DNA from 2 places in the Streptomyces sp. NEAU-W12 genome. Region 2 is predicted to be linked to the other one. Evidence: riboswitches for the same ligand, from Rfam matches in the RefSeq annotation. Region 2 holds a riboswitch; the other holds the start of a gene.
What was found. A riboswitch is a leader RNA that binds a small molecule or an ion and turns the genes downstream of it on or off. The one in region 2 is predicted to bind cobalamin.
Positions count from the first base shown of each region.

Region 1: it holds a riboswitch for cobalamin, as region 2 does, so the genes downstream of both, ORI94_RS03955 (cobalamin biosynthesis protein) here and ORI94_RS06490 (ABC transporter substrate-binding protein) in region 2, are expected to answer to the same signal.

Region 1 is NZ_JAPJDM010000002.1:381,442-389,010, reverse strand. Features, by position in the region: gene ORI94_RS03975 (alpha/beta hydrolase) at 160-1,299, opposite strand; gene ORI94_RS03970 (class II aldolase/adducin family protein) at 1,720-2,421, opposite strand; gene ORI94_RS03965 (inorganic phosphate transporter) at 2,621-3,871, shown strand; gene ORI94_RS03960 (hypothetical protein) at 3,905-4,126, shown strand; cobalamin riboswitch at 4,251-4,413, shown strand; gene ORI94_RS03955 (cobalamin biosynthesis protein) at 4,535-5,527, shown strand; gene ORI94_RS03950 (cobyric acid synthase) at 5,524-7,059, shown strand; gene cobN (cobaltochelatase subunit CobN) at 7,056-7,569, shown strand, end outside.
Region 2 is NZ_JAPJDM010000004.1:59,088-66,656, reverse strand. Features, by position in the region: gene ORI94_RS06505 (ATP-grasp domain-containing protein) at 1-1,043, shown strand, start outside; gene ORI94_RS06500 (MFS transporter) at 1,036-2,301, shown strand; gene ORI94_RS06495 (class I SAM-dependent methyltransferase) at 2,270-3,019, shown strand; cobalamin riboswitch at 3,075-3,249, shown strand; gene ORI94_RS06490 (ABC transporter substrate-binding protein) at 3,289-4,305, shown strand; gene ORI94_RS06485 (FecCD family ABC transporter permease) at 4,302-5,405, shown strand; gene ORI94_RS06480 (ABC transporter ATP-binding protein) at 5,402-6,217, shown strand; tRNA gene ORI94_RS06475 (tRNA-Pro) at 6,308-6,381, opposite strand; gene ORI94_RS06470 (Gfo/Idh/MocA family protein) at 7,199-7,569, shown strand, end outside.

The DNA of each region.
Region 1 (7,569 bases), on a different contig from region 2:
AGGCCGACGCACCGGGGCGCACGGACGGTCGGAGGAGGGAAACGGGCCGGGAGAGGCCGGGGACACGCCGCGGAGCGGAATCCCGGCGGCGGCCCGCGGAGCGGCGGCCGCGGCCGTCCCGCGGGCCGCCGCCGGGGTGGCCGGCGCGGTGCCCGGCGGTCACATGAAAGGGGTGAGGAAGCGGCGCAGCGCCTCTTCGTAGGTGTGCGGGTCGGCGTTCCACATCGCGCCGTGCGGAGCGTTGTCGACCGTGTGCAGGGTGACCGTGTTGGGCTGGGCGGCGGCCAGGCGGCGGGAGGGCAGCCAGGGGGCCACCGTGTCGCCGGGGCCGTGGACGATCAGCGTGGGAACGCCGACGCGCTCCGGCCCCGGGGCGCCCGGGTGATGACCACCGTGGTGGTGGCCGGGATGGCCGGTGCGGCCCTGGGCCGCGCGGACCGCCAGCGGCAGCAGCGCGCCGGGCGTACGGCGGGCGGTGGCGAGGGCCCGGAGCGTCGATTCCCAGCTGAGCACCGGGGAGTCGAGGACCAGCCCGGCGACGTGGTCGCGCAGCCCGGAGCGGGCGGCGGCGCGCAGTGCCATGGTCGCGCCGGTGGACCAGCCGAGCAGGACGACCTGCCGGGCGCCGGCGTCCACCGCGTACCTGATCGCCGCGTCGAGGTCGCGCCACTCGGTCTCGCCGAGGTGGCCGAGGCCGTCGGGCGAGCGCGGCGCACACCGGTCGCCCCGGTAGGCGGGGGCGAGCACCGGGAAGTGGTGCCGGTGCAGGAACTCCATGAGGTTCATGGTGTGTTCCCGGGTGGTGCCGAGTCCGTGCACCGCCAGCACCCAGGTGTCCCGGACGCCCGGCACGAACCAGGCGGGGAGGGGGCCGAGTTCGCCGGGGACGTCCACGTCGGTGTGGTCCAGGCCCAGGGCGGCCCCCGGGTCGCCGACGTAGAGGTTCGGGGTGAACCGGACCCGGTCGCCGGGCTCGAGCGTGCCCCGTACGACGCGTTCGACCCGGCGTACGACGGTGTCGGCGGAGGACGGAACGCCGTCCAGGACGGGTCCGACGACCGCGTGTGCGCCGTCACCGGCGAGGCCGTAGCGACCGGGCCGCAGCGCGGCGAGGTGGCGGGTGAGGGTGACCTGTCCGGCGGCGATGCCGTGCACGGTGAGCCGGGGCTCGGTGGGCAGGGGTCTGCCCGGCGGCGCCTTGAGGGCTGCGTCGCTGGCAAGCCTGCCGACCGCCACCGCGGCGGCGGAGGCCCCTATCACGGCGGTGACGGCAGCGGCCGTCGCTCTGACAGTACGCACCCACTCAGTGTCCCGGCGGACCGGCCGCCCGGCCACCCCGGCGGTTGCCCGGGACCGGACTGCCGGGTACGCCGAGGCACCGGGCCGGGCGGCAACCGGGGCGCCCGGACGCCGGGGCGCCGAGCCGCCGAGGGCGCGGTCGCGGTCGCGCGGTCGCCCCGCCGGTGGACGCCCCGCCGCGGGAGACGCCGCCGGCGGCCGGCCGCTCCGGGCCACACCACCGGCGCCCTCCGATACCGGCCGGTCCGGCCTCGCTGCCCGTGGACCCGTGAGCCCGCGGCCGGTCCGGGGGGCTTCCGCCGGCCGGCAGGCCCGGAAACCAGCCACCCGGCCGGTGGACGCCCCACCGGTGGACGCCCCACCGGTGGAGACGCCAGTGGCGGCCGGCCGCTCCGGGCGGCCGCCACCGCCGCCCGCCGGTCAGCCGTACTGGCCGTAGCTCTGCAGGCGGTGCGTGACCTCTGCGAGCCGGTCGGCCGACAGGAGGTTCGGGGAGCGGCCGGGGACGGACGAGGCGGTCAGCCAGAGCCTGCACATCCACTCCAGCTGGGCGGTGCGGTCGTAGGCCTGGTCGAGGGTCGTGCCGTGGGTGACGGTGCCGTGGTTCTGGAGGAGGCAGCCGGTGCGGTCCTCGAGGGCGCGCAGCATGTTCCCGGCCAGTTCGTCGGTGCCGTAGGTCGCGTACGGGGCCACCCGTACGGGGCCGCCGAGCGCGGCGGCCATGTAGTGGATCGGGGGGAGTTCGTCGACGAGCGTGGAGACGGCCGTCGCGTGCACGGCGTGGGTGTGCACCACCGCGCGGGCGCCGGTCGTGCGGTACACCGCGAGATGCATGGGCAGCTCGCTGGTCGGGACCAGGGTGCCGAGGACCTGCCGGCCGGTGAGGTCGACGCCGGTGACGTCGTCCGGCGCCAGCCGGTCGTAGGGCACGCCGGAGGGGGTGACCAGCACGGTCTCCCCCACCCGCAGGGAGACGTTGCCGGAGGTCCCGACGACGAGCCCGTCCGCGACGGTCCTGCGGGCCGTCCCGACGAGGACGGTCCAGGCGCGGGCCTCCTCGTCGCTCGCCTGCCGCCCCCGCCGCTTCCTCGCGCCCCGCCGGTCGACCTGTCGCTCAGCCATGCCGTGATCCTGCCGGGTGACCGGAATCTCTTCAACGGCGTGCCTTCCGCCCCCGACTGCCCGTCCGCACCCGTCTCCGGCCGGCCATGGAGCCGTCGGATTCATCACAGTCACCCCAATGCCCATCCCAGTTCATCTTCCGTTCATCCAGGTTGCCTACGTTCAACGCGCCAATGACTTCGAACGATTGCCTGGGTAAATGGAAAGCTTCTCGCTGATCCTCGCGATTGTGGTGGTAACCGCACTCGCGTTCGATTTCACGAACGGTTTCCACGACACCGCGAACGCGATGGCGACGACCATTTCGACCGGTGCTCTCAAGCCCAAGGTGGCGGTGGCCATGTCCGCCGTCCTCAACCTGGTGGGCGCCTTCCTCTCCGTGGAGGTCGCCAACACGATCTCCAAGGGCCTCGTCGACGAGGCCGGCATCCGTCCCGAGGTCATCTTCGCCGCACTGGTCGGCGCGATCCTCTGGAACCTCCTGACCTGGCTGGTCGGTCTGCCGTCCAGTTCCTCGCACGCCCTGATGGGCGGCCTGATCGGCGCCACCGTCGCCTCGGCGGGCTTCGGCGCGGTGCACGGCGACGTCCTGGTCACCAAGGTGCTGATCCCCGCGATCGCCGCGCCGCTGGTCGCCGGCCTGGCCGCGATGTTCGCGACCCGGCTGACCTACCGCATGGGCCGCCGGTCGGCCGACAGCAAGGCCTCCGAGAAGGGGTACCGGGCCGGACAGATCGCCTCGGCCGGCCTGGTCTCCCTGGCCCACGGCACCAACGACGCCCAGAAGACCATGGGCATCATCACCCTGGCCCTGGTCGCCGGCGGCACCCTCGCCCCGGACTCCGACCCGCCGATGTGGGTCATCCTCTCCGCGGGCATCGCCATCGCGCTCGGCACCTACCTCGGCGGCTGGCGCATCATCCGCACCATGGGCAAGGGCCTGACCGACCTCCAGCCGCAGCAGGGCTTCGCCGCCCAGACGAGCGCCGCGACGGTCATCCTGGCCTCCTCCCACCTCGGTTTCTCCCTGTCCACCACGCACTCGGTCTCCGGTTCGGTGATGGGTGCGGGCCTGGGCCGCAAGGGCGGTGTGGTCCGCTGGTCGACGGCCACCCGGATGTTCGTCGCCTGGGGTCTGACGCTGCCGGCGGCGGCCCTGGTCGCGGCGATCGCCGAGTGGGTCTGCGGCTTCGGCGGCTGGGGCACCGCCCTCGTCGCCGTCTTCCTGGTCGGATCCAGCGCGGCGATCTGGAAGATCTCCCGGCGCGAGGTCGTCGACCACACCAACGTGAACGGCACCGACGAGACGGACGAGGAGCAGGGCGGCGTCGTGACCGCGGCCATGGCCGCGGTGGCCACCCCGCCGGCGGGCCACGTGAGCGACGAGCTCTCGGCCACCGTCCCGGCCCCCGCCGACCCGACGGCCCCTCCGGCCAGGACCACGGTCTGACCCCCCAGCAGGACGCGAAGGAAGAAGAGCACCATGAAGATCGACTGGGCCGCCCTCGGTTCCGTCTTCGGCGTCAGCCTCGTGGTCACCGTGGCCCTGGTGGCCCTGTTCACCCTGGGCATCACCGGCCTGTCCCGCCGTGAACGGGCCGCGGCCCGGGGCGGGTCCGCGGTCCTCGCGGTCACCGGCGCCTACGCCTGCTTCGCGGCGTGCGCGGCGGCGGTGGCGTACGGGATCTACCTGATCATGGCCTGACGGCCCGTCCGACGGGCGGTGCGGGGCGCGTCGCCTCCGCACCGCCCGTTCGTCGTGCCCGTGCCGCCTTCGGGGTTCACCCCCCGGAAGCCCTCTGTGGGCCTCGGCACACTTCAGCCCCGCAGGTCAACGGCAAGTTGACGGTTCTTCCGGACCATGGTGGACTGCCGGAGCCAATACGGGCGGCAGGAGAGGAAGCCGGTGCGATTCCGGCGCGGTCCCGCCACTGTCACCGGGGTGAACCACCCCGGGAGCCAGGAACTCTCGCCGCCGGTCTCGTCGAACCAGGGCGCGGACACCCTGAGTGAGGACATATCGCCATGCCCGGCTGCCTGTCGAGGTCGACCAGCGACACCCCGCCCCCGCTCGGGGCCACCGCCCGCACCGGATCCCTCCCCGGTTGAACCCATGGGTGGCGATCGCGCGTTCGCGTACGGCGCCGCTGCCGGCCTCCTCGGCGACCTCCTCCTCGGCGATCCCCGCCGCGGGCATCCGGTCGCCGCTTTCGGACGGGCCGCGGCTGCCGTGGAACACATGCTGTGGCGGGACGACCGGGGCCGGGGCGCGCTGCACACCGCCGTCTGCGTCGGCGGGGCCGTCGCTCTGGGGAGCCTGGCCGCACGCTGCGTACGGTCCTCCCCCGCCGCCTCGGTGGCCCTGACCGGCGCGGCCACCTGGGCCGTCGTCGGAGGGACGTCGCTGGCCCAAGAGGCCCGCGCCGTCGGGCGCGCCCTGGAGTCCGGGGACCTCGCGGCGGCGCGGGCACGGCTGCCGCACCTGTGCGGGCGGGACCCGCAGGCGCTGGACGCCGACGGGATCGCCCGCGCGGTCGTGGAGTCCGTCGCCGAGAACACCTCCGACGCCGTGGTGGGCGCCCTGGTGTGGGGGGCCGTCGCCGGTGTGCCGGGGCTGCTCGGGTTCCGGGCCGTCAACACCCTGGACGCCATGGTCGGCCACAGGTCCCCCCGCCACCTGCGGTACGGCTGGGCCTCCGCGCGCCTCGACGACGTCGCCGGGTGGCCCGGAGCGCGACTGACCGCCGTCCTCGCCTCGGCGGCCGGGCCGGACCCCCGGGGAGCGGTGCGGGCCTGGCGCGCGGATGCCGCCGGTCATCCGAGTCCCAACGCAGGGCCCGTGGAGGCGTCCTTCGCGGGCGCGCTCGGCGTGCGGCTCGGCGGGACGCTGTCCTACGCCGGGCGGGTCGAGCACCGGCCCGTCCTCAACGGCGGCGGCCGTGCCGTGACCGTGGCGGACATCGACCGCGCGGTGCGGCTCTCGCGCCGCATCGGCTGGCTGGCGCTCGGTGCCGGCGCCGTCGCACGGCCCGCGGTGCGAGCGGTGACACGGTCGGTGATGCGGACGGCACGCCGTGGGAACCGTGGGAAGGGACGTACGTCATGAGCGGTGGGGGCCTGCTGGTCGCCGGTACGACATCGGACGCCGGCAAGAGCGTGGTGACCGCCGGGATCTGCCGGTGGCTCGTACGGCAGGGCGTCAAGGTCGCGCCGTTCAAGGCGCAGAACATGTCGCTGAACTCGTTCGTGACGCGGGAGGGCGCCGAGATCGGCCGGGCGCAGGCCATGCAGGCCCAGGCCTGCCGGGTGGAGCCGCACGCGCTGATGAACCCGGTGCTGCTCAAGCCCGGCGGGGAACGGAGCAGCCAGGTCGTCCTGCTGGGCCGGGCGGTCGGCGAGCTGAGCGCGCGCGGCTACCACGGCGGGCGGCAGCAGCAGCTCCTGGGCACGGTGCTGGACTGTCTCGCGCAGTTGCGGGGCACGTATGACGCGGTGATCTGTGAAGGGGCCGGCAGCCCGGCCGAGATAAATCTGCGGCGCACCGACATCGTCAACATGGGGATCGCGAGGAACGCCGGGCTCCCCGTCCTCGTCGTCGGCGACATCGACCGCGGCGGCGTCTTCGCCTCCTTCTTCGGCACCGTCGCGCTGCTCTCCCCCGAGGACCAGGAACTGGTCGCCGGGTTCCTGGTGAACAAGTTCCGGGGCGATGTGTCACTCCTCGAACCGGGCCTGGACATGCTGCACGGTCTGACCGGGCGGCGCACCTACGGCGTGCTGCCCTTCCGCCACGGGCTCGGCATCGACGAGGAGGACGGGCTGGCCGTGTCCCTGCGGGGCGCCGTGCGGGAGTCCGCGGTCACCGCGCCGGTCGGCGAGGACGTGCTGCGGGTCGCCGTGTGCGCGGTGCCGCTGATGTCCAACTTCACGGACGTGGACGCGCTGGCCGCCGAACCGGGCGTCGTGGTCCGCTTCGTGGACCGGCCCGAGGAACTGGCCGACGCCGACCTCGTGGTGGTGCCGGGCACGCGCGGCACCGTACGGGCGCTCCAGTGGCTGCGGGAGCGCGGACTCGCCGACGCGCTGAGACGGCGGGCGGCCGAGGGGCGGCCCGTGCTCGGGATCTGCGGCGGCTTCCAGATCCTCGGCGAGCGCATCGAGGACGACGTGGAGAGCCGCGCCGGCCGGGTCGACGGGCTCGGCATCCTGCCCGTACGGGTCCGGTTCGCGCGGGAGAAGACGCTCGCACGGCCCGTCGGGCAGGCCCTCGGGGAGCCCGTCGAGGGCTACGAGATCCATCACGGGGTCGCCGACGTGCGGGGAGGTGAGGTGTTCCTCTCCGACGAGCGAGGGCACGGCCTGGACGGCTGCCGGGTCGAAGCGGCCTGGGGCACGCACTGGCACGGCTCGCTGGAGTCGGACGGTTTCCGCCGGGCCTTCCTGCGCGAGGTGGCCGCCGCCGCGGGGCGCCGTTTCGTGCCGGCCCCCGACACCTCGTTCGCCGCGCTGCGCGAGGAGCAGCTCGACCGGCTCGGCGACCTGATCGAACAGCACGCGGACACGGACGCGCTGTGGCGGCTCATCGAGTCCGGCGCGCCGCAAGGACTGCCTTTCATTCCACCGGGAGCGCCTGCATGAGCACAGTGTTGTTGTTGTCGACCGCCGACACCGATCTGCTGGCGGCCCGCGCCGCCACCGGCGCGTCCTACCGGATCGGCAACCCGACCCGCGTGGACGTGACGGCCGGGCTGCCCGCGCTGCTGGACGGCGCGGACCTCGCCGTCGTACGGCTGCTGGGCGGCAGGCGTGCCTGGGAGGACGGGCTCGCGGCGCTCAGGGCGTCCGGGATCCCGACGGTGCTGCTCGGCGGGGAGACCGTGCCGGACGCGGAGCTGATGGCCGAGTCGTCGGTGCCCGCGGGTGTCGTGGCGGAGGCGCTGAAGTACCTCGTGGAGGGCGGCCCGGACAACCTGACCGAGCTGGCCCGGTTCCTGTCGGACACCGTCCTGCTCACCGGCGAGGGGTTCGAACAGCCCCGGAAGATGCCGGAGTACGGCGTCCACGGCGCCCGCGCCGTACGGGAGGGCCGCCCGACCGTCGGCGTGCTCTTCTACCGGGCCCATGAACTGAGCGGCAACACCGCCTTCG
Region 2 (7,569 bases):
ACCTGCGCGGCCTGATCAGTTCCACCGACACCTGGACCCTGGCCGGAGCCGACCTCACCGCCCGCTTCGGCCTGCCCGGCCTCGATCCCGCCGTCCTGCGGCTGACCCGGGACAAGGCTGCCGTACGCGACCGGTTGCACGAGGCCGGGCTCACGCGCGGACGAGCCGTCGAGATCACCGGCTCCGCGGCCGGCACACGGGAACTGCTGCTCAGGGAGGCCGGACTGCCCGCGGTCCTCAAGGACACCGCGGGCACCGGAAGCCAGAACGTCTGGCTGATCCGGACCGTGGGGGAACTGGACGCCGCCCTGGGCGAGGCGGCCGGGCGGCACCTGAAGGGCCGGCTGTTCGCCGAGCCCTACTTCAGCGGCCCGGTGTACAGCGCCGAAACCCTCACCTGGGCGGGCCGCACCCGCCTGCTCGGCGTCGCCAGCAGACTCATGTCACCGGAACCGCACTTCCGTGAGGAGATCACCGCCTTCCCCGTGGCCCTCCCGGAGGACCTGCGGGCGTCGCTGGAGGAGTGGCTCGGTGAGGTGCTGGCCGCCCTGGGGTACACCGACCGCTTCGCACACGTCGAGTTCGTGCTGACCGCCGACGGCCCGGAGGTGGTGGAGGTCAATCCCCGGATCGGCGGCGCGCTGGTCGGCGAGGGCATGTGCCGGGCGCTCGGCATCAACGTGTACGAGGCGATGGTCGAGACCGCTCTCGGCCGCCGGCCCCGCCTGATCGACGCCGCGCCGCCCGGTGGTCCGGCCGTGGCCTTCGTCCTGGGGTACCCGGCCGCACCCGGCGTCTTCACCGGGGTCGCCGGGCTCGACCGCCTGGCGGACATGCCGGGAGCGCCGGCCTGGTACCCGGTCAAGCGGATCGGCGACCCCGTCGAGCACCTGGGCGACAGCCGCGGGTACGCGGGCATCGTCTACGCCGAGGCCGAGACGGCCGAGCTCGCCACACACCGGGCGGTGGCCGCGGCCAACGCCCTGCGCGTGCTCACCCACCCGTTCCCCGACCGCGCCGGACGGAAGGTCTCCGGTGGCTGACCGCACCGCGCGGGAGGCGGGCCCGCGGACCGGGCTGTTCCCGCTCGACGGCCCGCCGCGCTTCCTGCTGCTCAGCTCCTTCCTGATTCCGCTCGGCAGCTTCATGGTCCTGCCGTTCATGTCGGTCTTCCTGCATGAACGGCTCGGTATGAATCTCGGCGCGGTCGGCGCCGTCCTCGCCGTGGCCTCCCTCGTGCAGTTCTCCGGCGGCATCGTGGGCGGGGCGCTGGCGGACCGGATCGGGCTGCGCCGCACGATGCTGTGGGCGCTCCTGGTCCGCACGGCCGGTTTCGTCGGCCTGCTGATGGCGTTGCGCTGGCCGCCGCTGGCTGTCGGCGCGCTGATCCTGACGTGCTGCGGCGCCGCGCTCTACCTGCCGGCCAACAAGGCGTACCTGGTGCACGGCGTGGACGACGAACGTCGTCCGGCGTTCCTGTCGGCGGGCAACGCGGCGCTCAACGCGGGCATGGCCGTGGGCCCTCTGGTCGCCGGGCCGTTCGTACTGTCCTCGCCCGGCTGGCTGTTCGCGGCCGTCACGGCCCTGTTCCTCGCGGTCACGGCGGGCCACGCCCGGCTGCCCGACGCGGACGGGAAAGGGACCTCCACCCCGGACACCGGCCGCAGCGGTCTCCTGGCCGGTGTGGCCGTCGTGCCTTTCGCCGCCAACGCGCTGGCGTTCTACCTCTACTTCCACTTCCAGCACTTCCTGGCGGTGTACGCCGTCGAGCGGGCCTCGAGCGAGTTCTACAGCCTGGTGCTTCTGCTCTGCTTCACGCTGGTCGTCGTCGTGCAGCCCCTCGCCTCCGGCCTGATCCGGCGCACGCCGTACGTCCTCGCCCTGGCCGTCGGTTTCACGGGGCTGGCGGCCGGGCTGGCCCTCCTGGCGATCGGCACCCGTGCGGCACTGCTTGCGGGCGGTGCGCTGATCACCCTGGGCGACATCGTGCTGTTCCTGAAGAACGACCTGGAGGCACTGCGCCGAAGTGCCCGCTCCGACGCCGTGGTCTTCGGTCAGCAGCGGCTGGCCGCGGGCCTGGGCGCCTGCGCGAGCGGTCTGCTGGGCGGGCAACTGTACGGTCTCGGCGAACGGGCCGGGGACACCGGCTCGTTCTGGCTCCTGGCCGCCGCTCAGTGCCTCCTGCTTCCCCTTTTGCTCCTGCCGCTGCGCCACCGCAGGCCACAGCGGCACCTCTCCCACGGAAACGACGAAGGAGCGCTGACGCGGCATGACACGGACGGGTGGGTTCCAGGACGATGACTTCTGGACCGAGTTCCACGACTTCCTCTTCTCCGAGCAGCGCCACCGGCAGGCCGAGGAGCTGCTGGACACCTCTCCCCTGCTGTCCTTCCCGCCCGGATCGCGGGTGCTGGACCTGTGCTGCGGTCCGGGGGTGTTCACCGTGCCGCTCGCCCGCCGCGGTCATGAGGTGACCGGAGTGGACCTCAGCCCGGCCATGCTGGACCGGGCGCGCAAGCGGTCGGCCGACGCCGGCGCCCGGGTCGCCTACGTACGGGCCGACGCGCGCCGGTACGAGGCGCCGGACGGCTTCGACGTCGTCCTCAACATGTTCACGTCGTTCGGGTACTTCGAGGATCCCGACGACAACGTACGCGTGCTGCGCACCATGCACTCCTGCCTGGTCCCGGGCGGCGTCCTGGTCCTGGACCTGGCGGGCAAGGAACTGCTGGCCCGCAGGGTCGCCCCGCCCAAGGTGGTGCGGCGCGGTGACGACCTGATGGTGCAGACCGACACCGTGCTCGACGACTGGGCCCGGTTGCGCAGCGACTGGGTGCTGGTCCGCGGAGAGCGGGTCACGCGGGCCACCCTGGTGTGGTTCGTGTACAGCGCGGTGGAGCTGCGCCGCATGGCCGAGGAGGCGGGCTTCGCCCGCGTGGAGGTCTTCGGCGGTTTCGACGGCCGTCCCTACGACGAGAACGCCGAGCGGCTCGTCCTGCGGGCTGTCCGCGAGACCTGACGGGAGTGGGGGCGTACGGCCGATCCCGTACGCCCTTTCGCCCCCGCCCCAGGGAAACGTAGTATCACGTGGTCATCGCCGCGACGGGAGACAGGAAGCCGGTGCGAATCCGGCACGGTCCCGCCACTGTGACCGGGGAGCGCCCCTCCGACACGCCACTGCGCACCGCGCGGGAAGGCGGGGGGAACGTCGATCCGGGAGTCAGGACACTGGCCTGTCGCGGGCCCGTCCCGAGGAGCGCGGACTCCAGGAGGCTTCACGTGTTTCCCCTGCTCACCCCTGCGCGAAAGCGCCGGTCCCTTCGCACGACGGCCGCGGCGGTCGCGCTGTCGGCGGCCCTGCTGACCGCCGGCTGCGGCTCGTCCGGCGACGGCACCGGCGACGCGGGGGCCACCGCGGCCGCGGCCGAGGGCTTCCCCGTCACCATCGACAACTGCGGTGTGCGCACGACGTACGACGCACCGCCGTCCCGGGTGGTCACCGTCCACCAGCACCCCGCGGAACTGATGCTCGCCCTCGGTCTGAAGGACCGCATGGTGGGCACCGCCTTCCCCGACTCGGCCGTCCTGCCGAACCTGAGGGAGGACTTCGAGGCGATACCGGAACTCGCCGAGAGGGAACCGTCGTTCGAGAAGATCCTCGACACCGGACCCGACTTCGTCTACGGCGGCTACGGCAGCGCCTTCGCCGAGAACGAGGGCCGCTCCCGCCAGGCGTTCGCCGATGCCGGCATCGACACGTACCTCAACCGCGAGTACTGCGGCAAGAAGCAGCTGACGATGGAGGACACCTACGCCGAGATCCGCACCATAGGCCGGATCTTCGACGTGTCCGACCGTGCCGACGAACTGGTCGCCGACCTCCGGGGCAGGGTCGGCGAGGCCGCGTCCGCCGTCGGAGGGGAGCCGGAGGTACCGGTCTTTGTCTACGACAGCGGCGACAAGAGCGCCTTCACCGCGGGCGGCAAGGGCCTGGGCACCGAGCTGATCCGGCTGGCCGGCGGGAGGAACGTCTTCGCCGACCTCGACGAGGTCTTCGGTGACGTCTCCTGGGAACAGGTGGTCGAGCGCCGGCCCGAGGTGATCGCCCTCTACGACTACGCCGGCGCCGGCAGCGTCGAACAGAAGAAGGAGTTCCTGCTCTCCCAGCCCGCCCTCGCCGACGTGCCCGCCGTCGAGAACGAGCGGTTCGTCGTCCTGCCGCTGACCGCGACCCTGATCGGTATCCGGTCGGCGTACGCGGTCGAGGACCTGGCCCGCGGGCTGCATCCGCAGAGCTTCCGGTGACGGGCACCGTCACCGGGGCCCCCGCCGGCCCGGTTTCGGCAAAGGGGCGCGAGGAGGGCCGCACGGCCATGACCGGCGTCCTGCTCGTGCTGGCCGTCCTGCTCGTGGCCTCCGCGACGGCGGGCCTGGCCATCGGTTCGGTCCGGGTACCGCCCGGCCAGGTCTGGGGCATCGTGACGCACGCGCTGGGCGCCGACTGGACGCGGCAGGACTGGTCCGGCGCACGGGAGACCATCGTGCTGGACGTACGGGCGCCGCGCGTCCTGCTCGGGGCCGTGACCGGCGCCGGCCTCGCGGTGGTGGGCACCGCCCTGCAGGCACTGGTCCGCAACCCGCTCGCCGAGCCCTACCTGCTCGGGGTCTCCTCCGGGGCGTCCCTCGGCGCGGTCGCGGTCATCGTCTTCGGGGTCAGCGTCGTCGGCCCCCTCTCCCTGTCCGCCGCCGCGTTCGCCGGTGCGCTCGGCGCGCTGCTGCTCGTCTACTCCACCGCCCGCACCGGCGGACGCATCACCTCGACGCGTCTGGTCCTGTCGGGGGTGGCGATCGCGTCGGTGCTCACCGCCGTGCTCAACCTGCTGCTGCTCACCACCGACCGCGGCAACGAGGCCCGGGCCGTGCTCGCCTGGACCCTTGGCGGCCTCGGTGGCGTCAACTGGGACACTCTGTGGCTGCCGGGGCTGGCGGTGCTGCTGGGGATCGGCGTTCTCCTGGTGCAGGCCCGGAACCTGAACCTGCTGCTGGCCGGTGAGGAGGCGGCGACGACCATGGGGCTGGACGTGGCCCGCTTCCGGGCCCGGATGTTCGTCCTGCTCTCCCTGGTCACAGGCGCCCTGGTCGCGGCGGCCGGCCCGATCGGCTTCGTCGGCCTGATGCTGCCGCACATCGTGCGCCTGTTCGTCGGCGGCGAGCACCGCCGGGTGCTTCCCACGGCCGCGCTCGCCGGGGCGGTCTTCCTGATCTGGGCCGACATCGCCGCCCGCACGGTCGCGGCGCCCCTGGAGATACCGGTCGGTGTGCTCACTGCGCTGTGCGGCGGGCCGTTCTTCCTGTGGCTGATGCGCCGGGACGCCCGGCGGAACACCGACCGAGGAGTGGCATGAGCGCCGCGACCGACCTGTCCGTCGAGGGCGTCACCCTCACCGCCGGTGCACGTCGCCTGGTGCGCGACGTGTCACTGACCGCGTCCGCGGGGCAGGTGGTCGGGCTGGTCGGTCCCAACGGCAGCGGCAAGTCCAGTCTGCTCAGGGCCGTCTACCGCGTGCTGCGCCCCGTCGCGGGGACGGTCCGCGTCGACGGTACCGACGTCCGGTCGATGCCCGCACGGCACCTGGCCCGCACGGTGGCGGCGGTCGTGCAGGACTCGGCCGCGGACTTCGACCTCGCCGTCCGTGAGGTCGTCGCCATGGGCCGCACCCCGCACCAGCGGCTGCTGGCCGGCGACACGGCGGAGGACGCCGCCGTCATCGACGACGCGCTCGCCTCGGTGGATGCCCTCCATCTGGCCGACCGCCGCTTCGACCGGCTCTCGGGCGGCGAACGCCAGCGCGTCCTCATCGCTCGTGCCCTCGCCCAGCGGCCCACCCTGCTCGTACTCGACGAACCGACCAACCACCTGGACATCCGCCACCAGTTGGACGTCCTCGGTGTGCTGCGCCGGCTGCCGGCGACCGTGCTGCTGGCCCTGCACGACCTGAATCTGGCCGCGTACTACTGCGACCGCCTCCATGTCCTGTGCGAAGGCGAGGTCGTGGCCTTCGGCCCGCCCGCCGAGGTCCTCACGTCCCGGCTGCTGGCCGACGTGTACGCGGTCGCGGGCGAGGTGACCGTCCATCCGCGCACGGGCGCCCCCCAGGTGACCTTCCTTCCGGGTGAGCACCGGCGCGACCCCGCGGTGGACGCTCCGCACCGCTGAACCCGCGTCCGCTCCGGCCGGCCCCGAACATGGTCGAGGGCCGGTCTCGGATCTCTCCGAAACCGGCCCTCGACCTGCGACTCGCACGAGTCGGGACGACAGGATTTGAACCTGCGACCCCTTGACCCCCAGTCAAGTGCGCTACCAAGCTGCGCCACGTCCCGATGCGGCCCGCGGGGTGAACCGCGTGATCACGCAGGTCAACCCTACCGCATACGAGGACGCCCCGAAGACGCCGTGCGACGCTCGCCCCGTGGCGGCGAACGACCGGCCGTCAGCCGCGCAGCACCTCGACCACGCCGGCGAGGTGGGCGCGGACGGCCGCCTCGGCCGCCTCCGGGCATCCGGCCCCGAGCACCCCGCTCATGGCCAGGTACCCGGTCGGGGAGTGCCGCGCACGCGTCCCGGCCCGGGCGCCGACGGGAAACGGTGGCGCACCGGTCGGTCGTTGAGCCGGTCCAGCAGGGCCACGGCTGCGCGTTGGCCGGAGAACTCCTGGACGCGGAAGCGGAGTTCCGGGTGGATCCGGGAGGAGGTGGAGGGCTCACCGCCGGCCACGGCCCCGGTCATCGCCGCGCCCGGTGCGGTGAGCCCGCCCGGTTGCGCGTCGTCGGCCGTGGGCCGTGGCGGCGGTCCTGGCCGCGCACAGCCCAGCGAGCACCGTCCGGCACGGGGCGGGGGCGACCGCTTCCTCCACGGTCACCCTCCGCACCCGTGAGCCGCGGTCGCGGATCCGCTCGGCCGGGCCCAGTGCCTCCGGGCCGATGGGCGCGGCCCGGAGGCCGGCCCGGGTCGCCCGGAACCGCTCGGCGAGCCCGTCCCCCACACGGTCGGCCGTTTCGTTCGCTTCCTCGCGGACAGGTACCGCTCGCCCGGCTTCCTCCTTGACACCCTCACCCGTACACACTCAAGGTTTGTCTGGACAATGCTGGACGGAACAGGGAACGGTCCGGTCACGGAACGGTCCGGGGAAGGGTTCTCATGGTGGATACGCTCGGTGTCGCCGTCATCGGATTCGGCTGGATGGGGCGGGTGCACACCCAGGCGTACGCGCGTGTGCCGCACCACTACCCGCGGCTCGCCCTGCGCCCGGAGCTGGTCACGGTCGCCGAGGAGGTGCCGGGCCGGGCCGAGGAGGCCGCCGCGCAGTTCGGGTTCGCCCGCACCACCCGCGACTGGCGTGACGTGGCCGCGGACCCGCGGGTCCGGGCGGTCAGCATCACGGCCCCGAACTTCCTGCACCGTGAGATCGGCGTCGTGATGGCCGAGGCCGGCAAGCACATCTGGATCGAGAAGCCGGTCGGTCTCACCGTCGAGGACGCCCGCGCGGTGTCGGACGCCGTCGCCAAGGC